One region of the Streptococcus downii genome, then DNA from elsewhere that is predicted to be linked to it. Evidence: riboswitches for the same ligand, from Rfam matches in the RefSeq annotation. Region 1 holds a riboswitch; the other holds the start of a gene.

Region 1 (5,308 bases):
AGTCCTTGGCGACGTACATGAGGTCGGCCAAAGCCACTGCTGAGAAAACAGAGGTTTCCTTGATGAGGAAAATGACATTGGCACTAAAAGACGGTAGAGCAATCGCTGTTGCTTGTGGCAGAACCACATAGCGAAAGACCTGTAGAGGTGTCAGACCGATGGCAAATCCAATCTCCTGCTGGGTTTGACTGACAGCTTCCAGCCCACTTCGGAAAGACTCTGCCATGTAGGAGCCTCCTAAAAAGACCAGTCCTAAAGTGGCACAGACTTCTGAAGATAGGACAATCCCAATTCGGGGAAGACCGAAGTAGAGAAAGAAGAGTTGAATCAAAAGGGGCGTATTACGCGACAATTCGATGTAGGCTGTTGCTAGCTGTGAAAAGATAGGAACGCGATAATGCCGAATGACACTAACGATTAGACCAACAAGAAAAGAACCCAAAATTCCCCAAACTGCGATATGCAGGGTCAGAAAAAAAGCCTTTTGATAGAGTGGTAAATATTGTTCAACAATGGACCAATCCAAAATAGAACCTCCCATCTAGGAATAATATAGCTATTGTAGCACTAAAGGGCATATTTGGATAATATGAATTTTTTATCACAATGATAGAAAATATTTATCATGTCTGTGATTTGAAATCTCCAGACAAAATTTTTGAAAGGATTCTGAAAAAGAGGTAAGATAGTTTATGTAAGAAAAAGTAAACGCTTACTTAATAAGGAGGACACTTTATGTCATATAAAACAAGCAATGCAGAAGGACCTGTAGATTTTATTAACACTTATGATTTGGAGCCAATGGCGCAACAAGTCATTCCTAAAGCTGCCTTTGGTTATATCGCTAGTGGAGCAGAGGATACTTTCACTCTACGCGAGAACATCCGTGCCTTTAACCACAAACTTATTGTTCCTCATACGCTTTGTGATGTTGAAAATCCAAGTACAGAGATTGAATTTGCAGGTGAAAAATTATCTTCACCAATTATTATGGCGCCTGTTGCGGCTCATAAATTGGCAAATGAGCAGGGGGAAGTAGCTACTGCGCGTGGTGTGCATGAATTTGGTTCTCTTTATACAACCAGCTCTTATTCTACTGTTGACCTTCCAGAAATTACGGAAGCTCTTCAAGGGACACCTCATTGGTTCCAATTTTACTTTAGTAAAGATGATGGGATCAACCGCCACATCATGGACCGTGTGAAGGCTGAAGGCTACAAAGCGATTGTCTTGACGGCAGATGCAACTGTTGGGGGCAATCGTGAGGTCGACAAACGCAATGGATTCGTCTTCCCAGTTGGCATGCCGATTGTTGAAGAATACCTTCCAGAAGGTGCTGGTAAATCAATGGACTTTGTTTACAAGTCAGCCAAACAACGCTTGTCTCCACGTGATGTAGAATTTATCGCTGCTTACTCAGGTCTTCCTGTCTATGTCAAGGGGCCTCAATGCCGTGAGGACGTTGAACGTTCGCTTGCCGCTGGTGCTTCTGGTATCTGGGTAACCAACCACGGTGGCCGCCAAATCGACGGTGGACCAGCATCCTTTGACTCACTTCAGGAAGTCGCTGAAGCAGTTGATAAACGTGTGCCAATTGTCTTTGACTCTGGTGTTCGTCGTGGTCAGCACGTCTTTAAAGCCTTGGCTTCAGGAGCAGACTTGGTAGCTATTGGCCGCCCTGTGATCTATGGCTTGGCTCTCGGCGGTAGTGTTGGTGTGCGTCAAGTCTTCGAGCACTTAAATGCAGAATTGAAGACAGTCATGCAGTTATCTGGAACTCAGACTATTGAAGATGTCAAACACTTCAAGCTCCGTCATAACCCATACAACCCAACCTTCCCAGTTGACCCTCGTGACTTAAAATTGTATTGATAAAGAAGACGGCCTACACCTGATGTGGGGGTTTTTCTCCGTGTATAAAAAGATTAAATCGTTATCAAAAACTATATAAATATATTTTTCGGTCAAATATCTTGCTAGGGCTTTCAAATTCTGTTATACTGGTCCAGTAATTAAATAATAAAGACATTTGGGATGCTTTAGGCTGAGATGATACCCATTGAACCTGATACAGTTAATACTGGCGAAGGGAAATGTGAAAAGGTTTTTTTCGTATGTCGAAAGAAACTGTCTAATCTTGTAAGCTAAACTCTAATTCTCGATTGTAATTGGAGTTTTTTTGTTTATCAAAAGAGGACAGGCTTGACGGCAAGTCTTTCGGTAGCTCTCCACCTTGAATGCCCCACTTTTCTTTAAAAAGGTCAAGTAAAACTAGGATTTTCTTGGTATTTTGTTGATTACGAACGAGTAAAGAGAGGAGAAGTAAATATGGAAACACAAGACTATGCATTTCAGCCAGGTTTGACCGTTGGAGAATTATTAAAAAGCAGTCAGAAGGATTGGCAGGCTGCAATCAATCATCGTTTTGTTAAGGAACTTTTTGCGGGGACAATTGAGAATAAGGTCTTAAAAGACTACCTGATTCAAGATTATCATTTCTTTGATGCCTTCTTATCCATGCTGGGAGCTTGTGTAGCTCACGCAGACCAGCTTGAATCCAAGCTTCGTTTTGCTAAGCAACTAGGCTCTCTTGAAGCAGATGAAGATGGTTATTTCCAAAAGGCTTTCAAAGAGTTAAAGGTAGCAGAGAATGACTATCTAGAAGTGAACTTGCACCCTGTAACAAAAGCGTTTCAGGAGCTAATGTATTCTGCTGTGGCTTCATCAGACTATGCTCATCTTTTGGTCATGCTGGTCATTGCAGAAGGTCTCTATTTAGACTGGGGTTCTAAAGATTTGGCACTACCTGAAGCCTATATTCATTCGGAATGGATCAATCTCCACAGAGGTCCTTTCTTTACAGAGTGGGTTCAATTTCTAGTTGATGAACTTAATCGTGTCGGGAAAAATCGAGAAGATTTGACAGAACTTCAGGAACGCTGGAATCAAGCAGTTGCTTTAGAATTAGCCTTTTTTGATATTGGTTATGAATTATAGGACAGATGCAATCCTTTGATGTAGATTAAAAGAATGAACAAACAAACTATATAAATATATTTTTCGGTCAAATATCTTGCTAGGGCTTTCAATTTCTGTTATACTGGTCCAGTAATTAAATAATAAAGACATTTGGGGTGCTTTAGGCTGAGATGATACCCATTGAACCTGATACAGTTAATACTGGCGAAGGGAAATGTGAAAAGGTTTTTTTTCGTATGTCGAAAAGAACTGTCTAATCTTGTAAGGTAAACTCTAATTCTCGTTTGTAATTGGAGTTTTTTTGTTTATCAAAAGAGGATAGGCTTGACCGCAAGCCTTTTGGTATCTCTCCTTGAATGCCCCACTTTTCTTTAAAAAAGGAGTTTTTTATGTTGAAAAAATGGCAGTTAAAAGATGTTATCTTACTTGCTTTCTTATCTATCTTTTTTGGTGGTGTTTTTGTGGGTTCAGGCTATCTGTTTGATATCCTAACCCTGATCTTGGCCCCTCTTGGTTTGCAGGCCTTTGCCAATGAGATCCTCTTTGGTCTCTGGTGTATGGCTGCGCCCATTGCGGCCATCTTTGTTCCAAGAGTCGGAAGTGCAACGATTGGAGAAGTACTCGCTGCGCTTGCTGAAGTCCTTTATGGTAGCCAATTCGGTCTAGGTGCTCTTTTGTCCGGCTTGGTTCAAGGCTTGGGAAGTGAATTTGGTTTTATTGTAACCAAAAATCGTTATGAAAGTTGGCTCTCTCTAACTGCTAATAGTATTGGAATTACCCTTTTTAGCTTTGTCTATGAATACATTAAATTAGGTTACTATGCCTTCTCCCTTCCTTTTGTCCTTTCCTTGCTGGTGGTGCGTTTTATTTCCGTCTTTTTCTTCTGTACCATCTTGGTTCGTGCCATTGTAAAACTCTACCATCAGTTTGCTGCTGGAGGCAAGGCGTAGATGGGGCTGGAACTACGGGGGATTCAGTCCCCAATCTTCTTTGAACCGATTGATTTTACTTTTCATGCGCAAGCTTTTATCTTGTTAGTTGGGAGCAGTGGTTCAGGAAAATCCAGTCTCTTTCAAATCATTGCTCAAGTCAGTTCCTTGCCCTATAGTGGTCAAGTCCTGATAGATGGAAGCCAAGTCAGTCAGCTTTCTATCGTTGAACGTGTTCAGACGGTTGGCATTCTCTTTCAAAATCCCAATCACCAATTTACCATGGAGAACTTATTTGAGGAGCTGATTTTTACCTTGGAGAATATCGGGCATCCCCTCCAAGAGATTGATGCTAAAATAGCTGAGGTGGTCCAGCAATGTCGCTGTAAGGCAATCTTGAACCGTCCCATCCATCACTTATCAGGTGGGGAAAAGCAAAAAGCTGCTTTGGCTGTTCTCTTTGCCATGAATCCTAGGGTCTATCTCTTGGATGAGCCCTTCGCTTCCATTGATCGAAAGAGTAGGCTGGAGATATTGGAGATTCTAAAAGAGTTGGCCTCTAATGGGAAGACAGTTATTTTGTGTGACCATGATTTAACGGACTATGGAGCCTACATCGACCATATGGTGGAGCTGAGAGACGGACAACTAAGAGAAGTGTTTCAAATCCCTTGCTCTGAGATGACACAGGTTGCTTCAAAGGAAGTTGCTTCTAGTTCAAAACTATTCCATATGGATCGTGTGACTTGTGAGTTGGGTAATCGCCTCCTCTTTTCCATTTCTGATTTTACATTTTACCAAGGGATTTCCTGTATCCTGGGTGACAATGGTGTCGGGAAATCAACCCTCTTTCGCTCCATTCTTCAATTTCAAAAGTATAAGGGGCGCATTACCTGGAAGGGGACAGTTCTGAAAAAGAAAAAGAGTTTGTATCGTGATCTGACCGGTGTAGTTCAGGAAGCTGAGAAGCAGTTTATCCGAGTCAGTCTGAGAGAGGAACTGCAACTAGATAGTCCAGACTCGGAAAGAAATCAGCAGATTCTCCAAGCTTTACGATATTTTAATTTGGAGCAGGCATTCGATAAGAGTCCTTATCAATTAAGTGGTGGTCAGCAAAAGATTCTTCAGCTATTGACTATCTTGACCAGCAAGGCGTCTGTGATTTTGCTAGATGAACCTTTTGCAGGTTTGGATGATAGAGCTTGTCATTATTTTTGCCAGTGGATTTTGGAGGAGAGCAATCAAGGAAGAAGTTTTTTGATCGTTAGTCATCGTTTAGATCCCTTAATCTCTGTGGTTGATTATTGGATCGAGATGACTAGTGAGGGTCTCATTCATGTAAAAGAAGTGACAATCACTAACCCCCTCACATCTCGGAGTATCAATGCTCAAGGGGAGGT
Region 2 (5,308 bases), on a different contig from region 1:
TCCAGGTCGATTTTTTAGGATGTAGATGCGATCACTGAGATTGAGGGCCTCTTCGATGCTATGTGTAATGATTAAGGTCGTCAGCTGCAGCTGTTTGTGAATCTCCAGATACCAAGCGTGGAGTTCCATCTTGGTCATCTCGTCCAAAGCGCTAAAAGCTTCATCCAAAAGAAAGAGCTTGTGTCCGAAAAGGTAGGTACGGAGCAAGGCCACACGTTGCCGCATTCCACCACTCAATTCATGAGGATACTTGTCCCTTACGGCTGTCAACTGGAAGGTCGCAAGGATTTCATCCGCTCGAGCAATGGCTTCTGCCTTATCAACCTTTTGAATCAAGAGTGGCAGGATGATATTGCCAAGCACCGTCTTGTGTTCCAAGAGTAAATCCTTTTGCAACATATAACTCACGCGTCCCTTGGGATTTTCCTCGCCATCAAGGACAATTCGCCCAGACTGGACTTCTAAAATCCCAGCGATTAGGTTAAAGAGAGTGGTCTTTCCAACACCACTTGGACCTAGGATAGAAACCACTTCACCCGAAGTCACCTGCAGGTTGATGTCCTCTAAAATCTTTTCATCGCCATAGGCATAGCTTACGTGTTCTAGTCTAATTTCTGTCATTATTTTACAAATTCGTTAGTGAAGCCTTTGTCTGTCAAGTCTTCTTTAAGGATACCATTTTCTTTGTCCCATTTGTAGAAGGCATTCCAGCGATCAGCGTCAAATTGTCCCCATTTTTCCTTGTCACTTGCGTATTCTTTCGACAAGTATTTTTGCGATTCGATGACAAAGTCACGTTTTTCCTTGAGTTCAGGTGCATTCTTTATGAGGATATCTGCAGCTTCTTCTGGATGTTCCATGGCATATTGGTAGCCTTTTTTGATAGCTTGGATAACTTTACGAGCTTCTTCCTTGTTGTCTTTTAGATAGTCGTTGTTTGCGATGATAACGGGTGAGTAGTAGTCAAACTCCTTGACATAGTCTTTCAAGTACATAAAGTTAGCCTCTACGCCTTGAGATTTGGCAAGGATACCATCCCAACCGTAGTAGATCCAAGCAGTGTCAAAGACACCATTGGCAATTGGTGTAATCGAGTTTGAGTCGTTGTTTGGTACTTTTTCGACCTTCTCAAAGTCTCCACCTTGTGATTCTACCAAGGTTTTCAACATAGCAAGCTCAGTCGGGTCATTCCAAGTACCGTATTTCTTACCAACCAAGTCCTTTGGACTGGTCACATTGTCCGATTTACGTGAGATGATTCCTGATGTATTGTGCTCTACGATAGCGGCAACGGCAGTGATTCCTGCTCCTTTTTCCAATTTCTTAGCCATGTAGTCTTGGAAATAGATAGCAAATGGCGTCTTGCCATTAATCACCAAATCAGACGAACTTTCTTCTGGTGGCAATTTCAAATCAACATCCACTCCAGCTTCTTTAAAATAGCCTTTTTCCTTGGCTACATAAAGCCCTGTGTGGTTGGTATTTGGTGTCCAGTCTAGGATAAAGTCAATCTTTTTGAGTTCTGCTTCTTTGTTGTCCTTAGAAGCAGTTCCTTGGCCACAAGCCACTAACACGACAGCTACAAGAGCTGTTACAATCGTTAAAAACACTTTCCATGTTTTCTTCATTTTCATTTCCTCTTTTCTTTTTCTAAAACGCTCTATTTAAGTACGTTTCCATTTAATCACATATTTTTCGCTAATATCGACCAATTTCATACCCAGAAGGCTAATAATCGACACCAGAATAATAATGGCAAACATGGTATCATACTGAAACAGTTTCTTGGACTGAATCATGTAGACACCTAGTCCTTCAAAGCCTCCCAACCACTCAGATACCACTGTTGTGATAAAGGCGTAGGAGACACTGACCCTCAGACCTGCATAAAAGTAAGGCAGGCTGACTGGGATTTTAAAATGCCACAGGATTTGCCAAGGCTTGGCCCGCATCAGACTAAACAAGGTCAGCATATCCTTGTCACAGTGCCTAAAACCGTCCAAGATACTAACGATAATAGGGAAGGTTGTCGTCAAGATAATCAAGACAATCTTGGGCAAAATCCCATAACCTAGCCACAAGACCAAGATTGGGGCTATGGCAATGGTCGGAATGGTCTGGACAACCACCATCATAGGGTAGATAAGGTCATTGAGCCAAGCCAGACTATCCATGAGCACAGCCATGATACAAGCAATCAAGACTCCTAAAACTAGACCTAGCAAAGCCACTCTCAAGGTCGCCCAGCTATGGTGCCAGAGAAATTCTCTGTCACGAACAAAGGCCTGGAGAATTTCAAAGGGAGTTGGTAGGATAAACTTGGGTAAAAGTTTGAATATTCCCGCTAACTGCCAGACCGACAAGACTCCAAGAAAGCCCAAAAGACTAATGTGTCGTCTCAGTATACTTTTCAAGTTTCTCATCGATGCTTAAAATCTCTCCTATATTTATTTTGACATTGGCAAAGACATTATCCGCTTCCTGCCCTGCCACTTCTAGCGCTTCTTTGAGAATGCGCATAAGCTCATCAAACTCCCCTTCCAAGACCGTTTCAAAGGGTGTCACCACCATGGTCACGGACTGAGCTTGCAGATAGGTAATAACCTGATCAATAATAGCAATTCGATCAATCCCCTGCGATAGGGGCAAGACTTGCAAGGCAATGCTTGCTTTCATAAAAACCTCCTTTTCTCAGGCTTCCTTTTGACAAAAAGAAAACCTTTCCCATATATACGGAAAAGGTGCAGAATTCGACTAAGTATCCTTCCCTACGCTGGCATTACCCAGATCAGGTGCGGTCGAAGTTTAACACTTCCTCTCAGACTGTACACAGACTCCCGTATATTATATGAACATATGATAACGTAAATAAATGGATAAGTCAAGGAAACTGCTTACAGAAAACTATGAAAAAGAGTTTGAAGGCAAATGCTTCAAACTCTATCCTAGCTTTCTTATTTAGCCTCGTACCAAGTTGCTCCTTCATTTTCATCTGCAATGAGGGGAACACTGAGCTGGATGGCTTCTTCCATGGTTTGTTTCACTAGAGCTTTAACGGCTGCTAGTTCTGATTTCGGAACCTCAAGGACGATTTCATCGTGCACTTGCAAGAGCATCTTAGTCTGATAGCCACCTTCAACTAGAGCTTTGTCTAGCTGGATCATAGCAATCTTGAGAATATCTGCTGCTGAGCCTTGGATAGGAGAGTTGATGGCAGTTCGCTCTGCAAAACCACGAATGTTAAAGTTGCGTGAATTGATATCTGGCAACTCACGACGACGTTTGAAGAGGGTCTCTACATAGCCCTTATCACGCGCCTCACGAACAACTTCATCCATGTAGTTTTTAATACCTGGGAAGCGTTCAAAGTAGGTATCGATGTAGGCTTTAGCTTCCTTACGGCTGATACCTAGATTGTTTGCCAAGCCAAAATCTGAAATCCCGTAAACCACTCCGAAGTTAACCGCCTTGGCATTGCGACGGTCGTTTGGAGTCACATCCTCAGGACGTTCAATTCCAAAGACACGCATGGCTGTTGAAGTATGGATATCTGCTCCATCTTGGAAGGCCTTGATTAAGTGCTCATCCTTAGAGATATGCGCCAAAACGCGCAACTCAATCTGTGAATAGTCCGAACTGAGTAGTACACTATCCTCCCACTCTGGCACAAAAGCCTTACGAATGAGACGGCCTTGCTCCAAACGCACAGGAATATTTTGCAAGTTTGGATCCACACTAGACAGACGCCCTGTCTGAGTCAAATCCTGCACATAGCGTGTGTGAATCTTGTCATCATCCAAAATCCAATCCTGCAAACCAACCACGTAAGTCGATTGAATCTTAGCAATCTGACGGTAGTCTAGAATTTTCTTAACAATTGGCGCAATAGGGGCTAGACGCTCTAGCACATCCACGGCTGTCGAGTAACCTGTTTTGGTTTTCTTGGTGTATTCTAGAGGAAGGCCGAGCTTTTCAAAGAGAAGCACGCCCAACTGCTTGGGTGAGTTGATATTAAACTCCTCACCAGCCAGTTCATAAATCTCCTGAGTTAGCTTTTCAATGACAAGCTCATTTTCAGCCTGCATCTCAAGAAGGGTTTCTTTTTTGACCTTGATTCCAACAATTTCCATCTTGGCAAGGACAAAAGCCAGAGGCTGCTCCATGTCATAGAGGAGATCTAACTGTCCATGGTCACTGAGTTTTTCAAGCAAAACAGGCTCAGTCTCAACCAAAACAGCAACCTTGCGAGCTAGGTGTTCCAAGAATTTTTCCCGTTCAGGAATTGCCTTCTTGACCCCCTTGCCGTAAAAGATCTCATCATCGACTATGTAAGTCTGGCCATAAAGACTCGCAATGGTTGAGATTTCATTGTTCTCGACTGTTGAGAGTAAGTATTTTGCCAAACGACTGTCAAAAGCAGGAGCCTGGAGATTCAAGCCCAAGCGATTTAAAAGAACCTTAGCTTTCTTAAAGTCATACACTTTCAGAGGTGTTTTTTCTAAAAATTCCTTGAGAATCGGCTCCTGCAAGAGCTCAAGTTTATCTGTAGCGTAAAGTTTATCCCCACAGGACCAGGCAAAACCAACTAAGTCATCTGTATGGTAATTCTCACCAAAGAGTTCCAAGTGGAAGATAGAGTCTGCGCTCAGCATGTCTTGACTGACTTGGTCAACGATGGCGAAATCCAACCTCTCAGCCACATCCGTCGACGAAACATTTAAAGCTTGCTTGAGCTGTTTGAAGCCCATCTCATCGTAGAATTTCCCGAGATTTTCCACATCTGGGCCATTATATACCAAGTCATCAAGGCCAATCTCAATCGGTGCCTGAGTCTCAATGGTCGCCAAGGTTTTAGACAGGAAAGCTTGTTCCTTGTCATTGATGAGATTTTCCTTCATCTTAGAAGCCTTCATCCCATCGATATTTTCATAAATACCCTCAAGCGATCCGTGTTCTAGCAAGAGCTTGATACCCGTCTTTTCACCAATCTTAGTGACACCAGGGATATTATCAGACTTATCCCCCATAAGAGCCTTAAGATCAATAAACTGAGCCGGTGTGAGGCCCATTTTTTCCATAAGATAGTCTGGCGTAAAGGCCTCAAACTCAGCCACACCTTTCTTAGAAATCTCGACCACCGTATGCTCATCCGTCAACTGGATCAAATCCTTATCTCCGCTAACGATTGTCACATCAAAAGAATCCTTCTCAGCCAAACGACCTAGGGTCCCGATGATATCATCGGCTTCATACTGGGGCAGTTCATAATGGCGAATCCCAAGATGATCTAACAACTCACGAATGAAGG

What was found. A riboswitch is a leader RNA that binds a small molecule or an ion and turns the genes downstream of it on or off. The one in region 1 is predicted to bind thiamine pyrophosphate.
Region 2: it holds a riboswitch for thiamine pyrophosphate, as region 1 does, so the genes downstream of both, E2R31_RS03720 (thiamine-binding protein) here and E2R31_RS01355 (TenA family protein) in region 1, are expected to answer to the same signal.

The regions. Positions count from the first base shown of each region.
Region 1 covers NZ_MZNX01000004.1:58,572-63,879, reverse strand. Annotated here, with positions in the region: gene E2R31_RS01365 (amino acid ABC transporter permease) at 1-526, opposite strand, end outside; gene lctO (L-lactate oxidase) at 736-1,872, shown strand; TPP riboswitch at 2,021-2,109, shown strand; gene E2R31_RS01355 (TenA family protein) at 2,329-2,997, shown strand; TPP riboswitch at 3,121-3,209, shown strand; gene E2R31_RS01350 (ECF transporter S component) at 3,369-3,929, shown strand; gene E2R31_RS01345 (ATP-binding cassette domain-containing protein) at 3,930-5,308, shown strand, end outside.
Region 2 covers NZ_MZNX01000006.1:371,959-377,266, forward strand. Annotated here, with positions in the region: gene E2R31_RS03705 (ABC transporter ATP-binding protein) at 1-621, opposite strand, end outside; gene E2R31_RS03710 (ABC transporter substrate-binding protein) at 621-1,628, opposite strand; gene E2R31_RS03715 (ABC transporter permease) at 1,665-2,423, opposite strand; gene E2R31_RS03720 (thiamine-binding protein) at 2,386-2,676, opposite strand; TPP riboswitch at 2,749-2,851, opposite strand; gene polA (DNA polymerase I) at 2,955-5,308, opposite strand, start outside.